2 regions of the Streptomyces sp. ALB3 genome follow, and region 1 is predicted to be linked to the other one. Evidence: predicted binding sites of a transcription regulator. Region 1 holds the regulator's gene; the other holds the start of a gene.

The links. The regulator HrcA, encoded in region 1, represses chaperone genes, less so after heat shock. The targets are predictions, from matches to a motif close to TTNGCACTCNGNNNNNCNGAGTGCNAA.
Region 2: the regulator HrcA is predicted to act here: its motif matches at 2,906-2,932, upstream of groL (chaperonin GroEL).

What each region holds. Positions count from the first base shown of each region.
Region 1 covers NZ_JBISCE010000040.1:66,894-72,645, forward strand. Annotated here, with positions in the region: gene ACHFIV_RS26065 (16S rRNA (uracil(1498)-N(3))-methyltransferase) at 1-679, opposite strand, end outside; gene ACHFIV_RS26070 (nitronate monooxygenase) at 676-1,749, opposite strand; gene dnaJ (molecular chaperone DnaJ) at 1,871-3,010, opposite strand; gene hrcA (heat-inducible transcriptional repressor HrcA) at 3,011-4,027, opposite strand; gene ACHFIV_RS26085 (MBL fold metallo-hydrolase) at 4,192-4,914, shown strand; gene ACHFIV_RS26090 (DUF3097 domain-containing protein) at 4,940-5,752, shown strand, end outside.
Region 2 covers NZ_JBISCE010000001.1:155,109-160,860, reverse strand. Annotated here, with positions in the region: gene ACHFIV_RS00860 (glycosyl hydrolase) at 1-776, opposite strand, end outside; gene groL (chaperonin GroEL) at 1,121-2,743, opposite strand; gene ACHFIV_RS00850 (cold-shock protein) at 3,115-3,321, opposite strand; gene ACHFIV_RS00845 (hypothetical protein) at 3,673-3,831, shown strand; gene ACHFIV_RS00840 (MoaD/ThiS family protein) at 3,899-4,174, opposite strand; gene thrC (threonine synthase) at 4,203-5,501, opposite strand; SAM riboswitch class I at 5,520-5,647, opposite strand.

The DNA.
Region 1 (5,752 bases):
GCACGCTGGGGCCGAGCCGGTAAGGGGGCGCCCCCGCCCCGGCGAAGGCGGCCAGCTCCTGGGGCGACACCCCGCCCTCCGGACCCACGACCAGCACGATCGTGCCGTGGGTGGGGAGCTGGGCGGTGGCGAGCGGCTCGCTGCCGCTGTCGCGGTCCTCGTGCAGGACGCCCGCGAAGTCGGCCCCTGCCAGCAGGGCGGCGACCTGCCTGGTCGTCATGGCCTCGGCCACCTCGGGGAAACGCACCCGGCGCGACTGCTTTCCCGCCTCACGCGCCGTGCTGCGCCACTTGGCCAGGGACTTGAGCCCGCGGTCACCCTTCCACTGCGTGATGCAGCGGGCGGCCTGCCAGGGCACGATCACGTCGACGCCCGTCTCGGTCATCGTCTCCACGGCGAGCTCACCGCGGTCACCCTTGGGCAGGGCCTGGACGACGGTGATGCGGGGCGCGGGCGCCGGCTCCTCGTGAACGCCTGCGAGGCCGGTGACCACGAGCCGGTCCTTGCCCTCGGCCGCCCGTACGACGCCTTCCGCCCAGCGGCCCCGCCCGTCGGTCAGGACGACGTCCTCCCCCGGGTTCAGCCGCTTCACGGAGACGGCGTGCCGCCCTTCGGGACCCTCCAGGACGAACTCTGGTGCGTCGGGCAGCTGTTCCACGACGAAGACCGGTGCCGTCACCGGGCACTCCTCCCACTCACTGCCGCACGTGCGGCTTCCATTTCGGCGGCGAGCAGGCCCACGAGCTCCCCGGCGGGCATCTCGCGTGCCATCCGGTGGCCCTGGCCCGCCCAGAGGGCCATGCCCTGCGCGTCCCCCGCCAGGGCGGCGGCCCTGCGCAGCCCGCTGGTCAGGTGGTGCACCTGCGGGTAGGCGGCCGGGGCGTACGGGCCGTGCTCCCGTACGAACCGGTTGACCAGCCCGCGTGCGGGACGGCCGGAGAAGGCCCGGGTCAGGGCCGTCGTCACGAACAGCGGGTCGGTGAGGGCCTGCTTGTGCAGCGGGTGGGCTCCCGACTCGGGGCACGGCAGGAACGCCGTACCGAGCTGCGCCGCGTCGGCCCCGGCCGCCAGGACGGCCGTGATCTGCGAGCCCCGCATCAGGCCTCCGGCCGCGACGACCGGCAGGGACGAGGACTCGCGGACTTCGGCGATCAGTGTGAGCAGTCCGGTGCCGGTGAGGCCGCCCTGTGGGTCGTCGCGGTGGGTGGACTGGTGGCCGCCCGCCTCGCCGCCCTGGACGCAGAGGGCGGCGGCGCCCGCCCACTGGGCGTTCCGGGCCTCCTGGGGCGAGGTGACCGTGACGACGGTGAGCGTGCCGGCGGCGGCGAACGCGTCGAGCACCTCGCGGGTGGGACAGCCGAAGGTGAAGGAGACCAGCGGTACGGGGTCCTCCAGCAGGATCGCGACCTTGGCCTCGTAGCCGTCGTCGCCGCTGGAGTCCGGGTCTCCCAGGGGCGTCTCGTACCAGGAGGCCTCACCGGCGAGCTGGTCGCGGTAGAGATCGACCGCGCTGGGGTCGGCGACCGGCGGATGCGGCATGAAGAGGTTGACGCCGAAGGGCCGGCCGGTCAGCCTGCGGAGCTGCTTGACCTCGTTGTACATCCCGTCCGCCGTCTTGTAGCCGGCGGCGAGGAGGCCGAGTCCTCCGGCCTCGGCGACGGCGGCGACCAGCTCCGGGCGTGACACGCCGCCCGCCATGGGGGCCTGCACGACCGGGTACCGGAAGAGATCCGTCAGCGCCAAGGACATGACCGCATCGTGCCACGTCCGGCGGATCGTGCCGAATCAGCCCTTTCGGACGGCGGACCGGCCGCCACACGCACGGCACCGCCCGCCGGTGAGGAACCGGCGGGCGGTGCGGCGACGGGGATCAGCGGCCGTTGAAGGCGTCCTTCAGGCGGGAGAAGAGTCCCTGCTGGCCCGGCTGGAACTGGCCGGTGGGCCGCTCCTCGCCGCGCAGCTTCGACAGCTCCCGCAGGAGGCGCTCCTGCTCGGGGTCCATCTTCGTCGGGGTCATCACCTCGACGTGCACGATCAGGTCGCCGCGCCCGCCGCCGCGCAGGTGCGTGATGCCGCGCCCGTGCAGCGGGACCGACTGGCCGGACTGGGTGCCCGGCCTGATGTCGATCTCCTCCAGACCGTCGAGCGTCTCCAGCGGCACCTGGGTGCCGAGCGCCGCGGCGGTCATCGGGATGGTGACCGTGCAGTGCAGATCGTCGCCGCGCCGCTGGAACACGGCGTGGGAGAGCTCGTGGATCTCGACGTACAGATCGCCGGCGGGACCGCCGCCGGGGCCGACCTCGCCCTCGCCCGCCAGCTGGATCCGGGTGCCGTTGTCGACACCGGCGGGGATCTTCACGGTGAGGGTGCGCCGCGAGCGGATGCGGCCGTCACCGGCGCACTCGGGGCACGGGGTCGGTACGACCGTGCCGAAGCCCTGGCACTGCGGACAGGGCCGCGAGGTCATGACCTGGCCCAGGAAGGACCTGGTGACCTGGGAGACCTCACCGCGGCCGCGGCACATGTCACAGGTCTGCGCGGAGGTGCCGGGGGCGGCGCCCTCGCCACTGCAGGTCGTGCAGACGACCGCCGTGTCGACCTGGATGTCCTTGGTCGTACCGAAGGCGGCCTCGTTGAGGTCGATCTCCAGCCGGATCATGGCGTCCTGGCCGCGCCGGGTCCGCGAACGGGGCCCCCGCTGGGCCGCGTTGCCGAAGAACGCGTCCATGATGTCGCTGAAGTTGCCGAAGCCGCCGGCTCCGAACCCTCCCGCGCCACCGCCGCCGCCCGACTGGGACAGCGGGTCACCGCCGAGGTCGTAGACCTGCTTCTTCTGCGGGTCCGAGAGCACCTCGTAGGCGGCGTTGATCTCCTTGAACCGCTCCTGGGTCTTCGGATCCGGGTTGACATCCGGGTGCAGCTCGCGTGCGAGCCGACGGAATGCCTTCTTGATCTCGTCCTGAGATGCGTCGCGGCGCACGCCGAGTACGGCGTAGTAGTCCGTGGCCACTTACGACTCCGCCAGGATCTGTCCGACGTAACGTGCCACTGCGCGTACCGCTCCCATCGTTCCGGGGTAGTCCATGCGGGTCGGTCCGACCACGCCGAGTTTGGCGACTGCCTCGTCGCCCGAACCGTAGCCGACCGCGACGACGGACGTGGCGTTGAGGCCCTCATGGGCGTTCTCGTGCCCGATCCGTACGGTCATGCCCGAATCCGTTGCCTCACCGAGCAGCTTCAGCAGCACGACCTGCTCCTCCAATGCCTCCAGCACCGGCCGGATCATCACAGGGAAGTCGTGCCCGAAACGGGTGAGGTTGGAGGTGCCGCCGATGATCAGCCGCTCCTCCGTCTCTTCGACCAGTGTCTCGAGGAGGACGGAGAGCACCGTCGATACGGTTCCCCGGTCCTCGGTCTCGAAGGACTCCGGCAGGTCCTGCACCAGCTGCGGGACGTCCGCGAAGCGCCGCCCGACGACCCGGCTGTTGAGCCGGGCCCGCAGATCGGCCAGTGACGAGTCACCGAACGGTGCAGGACAGTCGATCATACGCTGTTCGACCCGGCCCGTGTCCGTGATCAGGACGAGCATCAGCCGGGCCGGAGCCAGCGACAGCAGCTCCACGTGCCGGACCGTCGACCGGGTCAGCGAGGGGTACTGGACGACGGCCACCTGCCTGGTCAGCTGCGCGAGCAGCCGGACCGTGCGGCCCACGACGTCGTCGAGGTCGACCGCGCCGTCGAGGAAGTTCTGGATGGCCCGGCGCTCCGGCGACGACAGGGGCTTGACGCCCGCGAGTCTGTCGACGAAGAGACGGTAGCCCTTGTCCGTCGGAATGCGTCCCGCACTCGTGTGCGGCTGGGCGATGAAGCCCTCGTCCTCCAGCACCGCCATGTCGTTGCGCACGGTGGCCGGGGAGACCCCGAGGCTGTGCCGCTCCGTGAGCGCCTTGGAGCCGACGGGCTCCTCGGTGCCGACGTAGTCCTGGACGATGGCACGCAGCACTTCGAGTCTGCGTTCGCTGAGCACCGCGCACACCTCCAGCTGTGGTTCTTCGGTTTCCGACTGGCACTCTGTGCGTTCGAGTGCCAGCATCCCCCCGGTCAGTGTACGGGGGCGAGGTGGGGCAGGGGCAAGGGCGACCGGCCACGCCCTCCCGGGACTGCGCAGGTCGTTGCCGATAGCGTCGTCGTATGGACGCCTCTTGGGAAGAGTTCGGCTGGGAGCGGTTGGGCAACGGTTCGGGGCGGCGACGCCTTCCCGTCTGGGACGCGACCGCCGCGCTGGTGGCGGGTACCGACGGTGTGCTGCTCTACGACACCGGTTCGTCGCTCCGGGAGGGCGCCGGGCTGCGGACCCAGGCCGAGGCACTGCTGGGCCGGAGGGTGACGCATATCGCACTGAGCCATCCGCACTTCGACCATGTCCTGGGCACGGCCGCGTTCTCCGGGGCGGAGGTCTACGGGGCGGTCGGCACGGCGGAGCTGCTGGGCCGGGGCGCCGAGGAGCTGCGCGCGGACGCGTTGCGGCACGGCATGAGCGAGGCGGACGCCACTGCGGCCACCGACGTGCTGGTGGCTCCGCGGCATCAGGTGAGCGGCGAGTGGACGCTCGACCTCGGCGGCGGGTTCCAGGTGCTGCTGGCCAACGTGGGCCCCGGTCACAGCGGCCACGACCTCGCCGTGCTGGTGCCGGGCTCCCCCGTCGTGGTGCTCTGCGGCGATCTGGTCGAGGAGTCCGGCGAACCGCAGGCGGGGCGGGACGCCGTCCCCTCGCGCTGGCCGGCGGCGCTGGACCGGCTGCTGGAGCTGGGCGGCGAGGACGCGCTGTACGTCCCGGGGCACGGGGCGGTGGTGGACGCGGCGTTCGTGCGGGCGCAGCGCGATCAGCTGGCGGCTCGCTTCGGCGTGTCGTGAACAGGCGCCCGTTTATCGTCGTGCCATGCGCAGCTACCAGCCGGATCTGACTCTGCCGTGGAAGAAGTCCGCCCCCGCCCCCGAGGTCCCCGCCGAGCCCGATCTGGTCGTCGAGGAGGCCGTCACCGGCTTCTGCGGGGCGGTGGTCCGGTGCGAGAAGACCGCCCAGGGGCCGACGGTCACACTGGAGGACCGCTTCGGCAAGCACCGGGTCTTCCCGATGGAACCGCGCGGCTTCCTGCTGGAGGGCAGGGTGGTCACCCTTGTGCGCCCGTCGGCCGGCGGACCCGCCCGGCCTTCCCGTACGGCCTCGGGCTCGGTGGCGGTCCCCGGTGCGCGGGCACGGGTGGCGCGCGCGGGCCGGATCTACGTGGAGGGGCGGCACGACGCCGAGCTCGTCGAGCGGGTCTGGGGTGACGACCTCCGCATCGAGGGCGTGGTGGTGGAGTACCTGGAGGGCGTCGACGACCTTCCGGCGATCGTGCGGGAGTTCGCGCCGGGCCCGGACGCCCGGCTCGGTGTCCTGGTCGACCACCTGGTGCCCGGTTCGAAGGAGTCCCGGATCGCCGCCCAGGTCACCGACGCGCACGTGCTGGTGGTGGGACACCCGTACATCGACGTCTGGGAGGCCGTGAAGCCGTCCTCCGTGGGCATTCCCGGATGGCCGGCGGTACCGCGCGGCCAGGACTGGAAGACGGGCGTCTGCCGTGCGCTGGGCTGGCCGGAGAACACGGGCGCCGCCTGGCAGCACATCCTGTCCAGGGTCGGCTCGTACAAGGACCTGGAGCCGCAGCTGCTGGGCCGGGTGGAGGAACTGATCGACTTCGTCACCCTCCCC
Region 2 (5,752 bases), on a different contig from region 1:
TTCCGGTAGGTCGCGAGCGCGTCCGTGGACGGCAGCACGGCGAGCGAGAAGTAGTCCTTGCCGCCGAGCCCGGCGGTGATCGCCGTGCCGGAGACGTTCCAGTCGCTGCCGGTCGGGGCGAACAGGGCGTAGTGGTGTCCGGCGACGGTGATGCCGAGGACGTTGCCGTTGTCCGCGAAGACGGTGGGGGTGCCGGCCGTGGTGATGCGGGCGTCACCACCGGAGCCCTTGGCGTACACGAAGGGCATGCCGTGCCCGATGGTCGTACGCAGGGTGCGCGTGCCGTCCGACCAGTAAGGGGTCACCGTCCAGTCGGACCAGGCGTCGGCCTTCGTGTCCGGGGAGTTCAGACCGTTGAGGCCGACGGTGAGGTCGGCCTTGTGCGCGTACTCGTACTGGCGGCCGTCGCCGACGACCGCCGGCGTGGTCGGGTAGCCGACCTCCAGTCCGCCCGACGTGGCCTGGTAGGTGAGCGGGTGGCCGTACATCGGGGTCGAGTACGGATTGTCGCCGTACCGCTGGTAGGCGAGGGAGGACCACCAGTCGTTGGTGGGGACCGGCCGGTCCTTGGCCGCCGCCGTGAGCTTGGGCGTGACGGGGGCGCCGGTGTTGGTGGTGGGGCCGGAGGTACCGGCGGGCCGGCTGTCGGTGTAGCTGCCGGAACCTGCGGGGACGGTGGCGGCTGCCGCCGGGGACGCGGCAGGGCCCAGACCCACGGCGGCCAGAGCGATGGCCAGGACCGTCGCCGCTGCTGGTCTGGAGAGGGAGGCTTGCATGGGCAGCACCTCGTCATGGGGGGTCGGAACGCGGCTGAGAGCGCTCTCAAGTGTCAAGGAACGTAAAACTTCTGAAACCTCAGGTCAATAGAGCTGACACAGAAGGCAGTTGGGCTCACGCAAAGTCGCCATGCGTTCGAGTCTTGACGGGAGAGGGCGTGGGGGGCCGCTCCCCACCCTCACCTTCCGGGAGTGCTCCCGCTCGACGCCCGCCCCTGCCGCCCGGCCGGGGCGGGCACACCGGGGCCGGCACGCACGGGAACGACGCCGGCCCCCGGGAACGAGTCCCGGGGGCCGGCGTCGTACAGGTACTGCGGGTACCGCTGGAGCTGCTGATCCGAGGATCAGAAGTCCATGTCACCGCCCGGCATGCCGCCCGGAGCGGCCGCGGAGGCCTTCTCCGGCTTGTCGGCGATGACGGCCTCGGTGGTCAGGAAGAGCGCGGCGATGGACGCGGCGTTCTGCAGGGCGGAGCGCGTGACCTTCGCCGGGTCGATGATGCCCTCGGCGATCATGTCGACGTACTCGCCGGTCGCGGCGTTCAGGCCGTGACCGATCGGCAGGTTGCGCACCTTCTCGACGATGACGCCACCCTCGAGACCACCGTTGACGGCGATCTGCTTGAGCGGGGCCTCCAGCGCGAGCTTCACGGCGTTGGCGCCCGTGGCCTCGTCACCGGTCAGGTCGAGCTTCTCGAAGACGGCCGAGGCCTGGAGCAGGGCCACGCCACCACCGGCGACGATGCCCTCCTCGACGGCGGCCTTGGCGTTGCGCACCGCGTCCTCGATGCGGTGCTTGCGCTCCTTGAGCTCCACCTCGGTGGCGGCGCCGGCCTTGATGACGGCCACGCCGCCGGCCAGCTTCGCGAGGCGCTCCTGGAGCTTCTCGCGGTCGTAGTCCGAGTCGGAGTTCTCGATCTCGGCACGGATCTGCTTGACGCGACCCTGAACCTGGTCGCTTTCACCGCCACCGTCGACGATCGTCGTCTCGTCCTTGGTGATGACGACCTTGCGGGCGGTGCCGAGCAGGTCCAGGCCGGCGTTCTCCAGCTTGAGACCGACCTCCTCGGAGATGACGGTGCCACCGGTGAGGATGGCGATGTCGCCGAGCATGGCCTTGCGGCGGTCACCGAAGCCCGGAGCCTTGACGGCGACGGACTTGAAGGTGCCACGGATCTTGTTGACGACCAGGGTCGACAGGGCCTCGCCCTCGACGTCCTCCGCGATGATCAGCAGGGGCTTGCCCGACTGCATGACCTTCTCGAGCAGCGGAAGGAGGTCCTTCACGTTGCTGATCTTGGAGTTGACGATCAGGATGTACGGGTCGTCGAACGACGTCTCCATACGCTCCATGTCGGTGGCGAAGTACGCCGAGATGTAGCCCTTGTCGAAGCGCATACCCTCGGTGAGTTCCAGCTCCAGACCGAAGGTCTGGGACTCCTCGACGGTGATGACGCCTTCCTTGCCGACCTTGTCCATCGCCTCGGCGATCTTGGCGCCGATCTCGGTGTCGGCAGCGGAGATGGAGGCCGTCGAAGCGATCTGCTCCTTGGTCTCCACGTCCTTCGCCTGCTCCAGCAGAGCGGCGGAGACGGCCTCGACGGCCTTCTCGATGCCACGCTTCAGAGCCATCGGGTTGGCACCGGCGGCGACGTTGCGCAGGCCCTCGCGGACGAGCGCCTGAGCGAGAACGGTGGCGGTGGTCGTACCGTCGCCGGCGACGTCGTCCGTCTTCTTGGCGACCTCCTTGACCAGCTCCGCACCGATCTTCTCGTACGGGTCCTCGAGCTCGATCTCCTTGGCGATGGAAACACCATCGTTGGTGATCGTGGGCGCGCCCCACTTCTTCTCGAGGACGACGTTACGGCCCTTGGGGCCGAGGGTGACCTTGACGGCGTCGGCGAGCTGGTTCATCCCGCGCTCGAGACCGCGCCGTGCCTCCTCGTCGAACGCGATGATCTTGGCCATGTGAAGTGGTCCTCCCGGACAGGGGTGGATTTCTCCGGACCGAGTGGCGCCCGCGACGGACGGCCAGCGTGCTCAGTGGTTCCTTGCCCCACTGGGCCTGCGGGCCTCACCGGCCCGGTCCAAGTTCTGTCACTCTCACCTGGAGAGTGCTAACGCCAATGATTAGCACTCGACCCCTGAGAGTGCAAGCGCCTCCGGGGAAGGCTCGCCGGGTGCGACGGCCGGGCGACCGGCGGGCGCGGCCCCCACCGCCGGGTCCCGGAAGGCCTTCCGGGCGTCCGGCGCGGGCGGCGACGCACGTGAGGCCCGTACCCCGGCGGGGGTACGGGCCTCACGTGCGTGAGTAGTGTCGTTGGCCGACCGCGCCGAGCTCAGCCGACGGCGAGCTTGACCATGTCCGCCTGCGGCCCCTTCTGGCCCTGCGAGATCTCGAACTCAACTCGCTGACCCTCTTCGAGGGTGCGGTACCCGTCCATCTGGATCGCGCTGTAGTGGACGAAAACATCCGCACCACCGTCGACCGCGATGAAGCCGTACCCCTTCTCCGCGTTGAACCACTTGACGGTGCCCTGAGCCATGCCTAACTCCCCTATTACTGGCCCTTGCACGAGACCGCACTTCGCGGGCCCGGGTCAGAACTCACCCTCCGACAGGAGAGGGTGGCGTGCGCCGGAACGCGTCGACCGCGGCCGAATGTATCTGCCCAACTGCCCTCTGCAACAGGTCAATCGGACGAGAATTCTGGGCACACGTGACCGCACGCATAGGCTGGATTCATAGGATTCCAGGGCAAGTCGGGCCTGACAAAGGCCACTTATGCCTCAAGGAGTTCACGTACTTTGGCTGCTTCTTGTCGCGGCCGGGCGCATTCTCATATGCGGGCGGTGCGGGCAGCTGCGGGGACTTCCCCAACTCTACCGTGCTCAACCATGCAGAATGACCCCCTCCGTTTCTCGCTCGCGGAGGGGGTCATCCTGTGCACGCCCTGGTGGATCGGCGTGCGGCGTCAGCTGCGGTGCGCCGCACGGCGGAGGGACGCCCGCGTACCGGACATCCGGGCGTTCCGACAGCACGGCGAGGTGCCGTGACTGTCGTCGTGCGCCCGCCCGGGATGACGGGACAGTCCTCGCGTCCGGGCAGCCGGCCCGTGTCCGGTCAGCCTCCGGCGACGGCCGGGATGATCGAGACGCCCGCGCCGTCCGGGGTCACCGCGTCCAGACCGCCCTCGAAGCGCACGTCGTCGTCGTTGACGTACACGTTGACGAAGCGGCGCAGCTTGCCCTGGTCGTCCAGGACGCGGGCACCGATGCCCGGGTGGTTCTGCTCCAGAGACGCGATGACCTCGGAGAGGGTCGCACCCTCGGCCGGGACCTCGGCCTGACCGCCCGTGTAGGTGCGGAGGATGGTGGGGATACGGACCTTGACGCTCATGTGGGTGCCTTCCTTCGGTCTCGGGTGGTCAGTTGGCGGCGGCGAGGCCCGCGTCGCGGAACGCGTCCAGGCTGGGCCGGATCGTCGCCGACAGGCCGGTCGTGGGAGCGACCGCGTCGAGCGTCTTGAGCCCGTCGCCGGTGTTCAGGACGACGGTGGTCAGGGTCGGGTCGAGCAGCCCGGCGTCGATCAGCTTCTTCGTCACACCGACCGTCACCCCGCCCGCGGTCTCGGCGAAGATGCCCTCGGTGCGGGCCAGCAGCTTGATCGCGTCGACGACCTGCTCGTCGTTGACGTCCTCCACGGCACCACCGGTGCGGCGGGCGATGTCCAGGACGTACGGGCCGTCGGCCGGGTTGCCGATCGCCAGGGACTTGGCGATGGTGTTCGGCTTCTGCGGACGCACGACGTCGTGACCGGCCTTGAAGGCGGTGGAGACCGGCGAGCACCCCTCGGCCTGGGCGCCGAAGATCTTGTACGGCTTGTCCTCGACGAGCCCGAGCTTGATCAGCTCCTGCAGGCCCTTGTCGATCTTCGTGAGCTGCGATCCGGACGCGATCGGGATGACCAGCTGGTCGGGCAGCCGCCAGCCCAGCTGCTCGCAGATCTCGTAGGCCAGGGTCTTGGAGCCCTCGCCGTAGTACGGCCGCAGGTTGACGTTGACGAAGCCCCAGCCCTCGCCGAGCGGGTCACCGATGAGCTCCGAGCAGAAGCGGTTGACGTCGTCGTAGTTGCCCTCGATGCCGACCAGTTCGCCGCCGTAGACCGCGGCCATGACGACCTTGCCCTGCTCCAGGTCGTGCGGGATGAACACGCAGGAACGGAAGCCGGCGCGGGCCGCGGCGGCGCCCACCGCACCGGCGAGGTTGCCGGTGGAGGAGCAGGAGAGGGTGGTGAACCCGAACGCGCGGGCCGCCTCGACGGCGATGGCGACGACGCGGTCCTTGAAGGAGTGCGTCGGGTTGCCGGAGTCGTCCTTGACGTACAGGCCGCCGGTCACGCCCAGCTCGCGGGCGAGGTTGTCCGCCTTGACCAGCTTCGTGAAACCGGGGTTGATGTTGGGCTTGTCCGCGACATCCGAGGGGACGGGCAGCAGCGGCGCGTATCGCCAGATGTTGTCGGGGCCTTCGGCGATGCGCTTCTTCAGCTCTTCGGGTGAGCCGCTCGGCAGGTCGTAGGCCACTTCGAGCGGCCCGAAACAGGACGCACAGGCGAAAATGGGGCCGAGCTCGAAACGCTCGCCGCATTCGCGGCAGGAAAGCGCCGCGGCGGGACCGAGGTCCACGGCGGAAGAATTGGTGTTCGCTGCAACTGTCTGCACGGCCATGATGGCGGAGGCCCTTTCTCCTCATCTTCCTTGAGACGTATTTCGCCGCAAGACGGAATTGGCACCTTCCCCACCGTGACCTCGCGGTCGGCAGGAGGGTTGCCGGGACTTCAACGGGCCGTTCCCTCAGTCCCTCTGGATGAGCGCTATGGCACCGGACCAGGGATCCGGGCGTTTATCCGCAGGCGGACCCCGAGATGCGAGAGTCGTCCGCGTTGTTCAAGACTGTAACCGAAGCACCTGACGGTCGA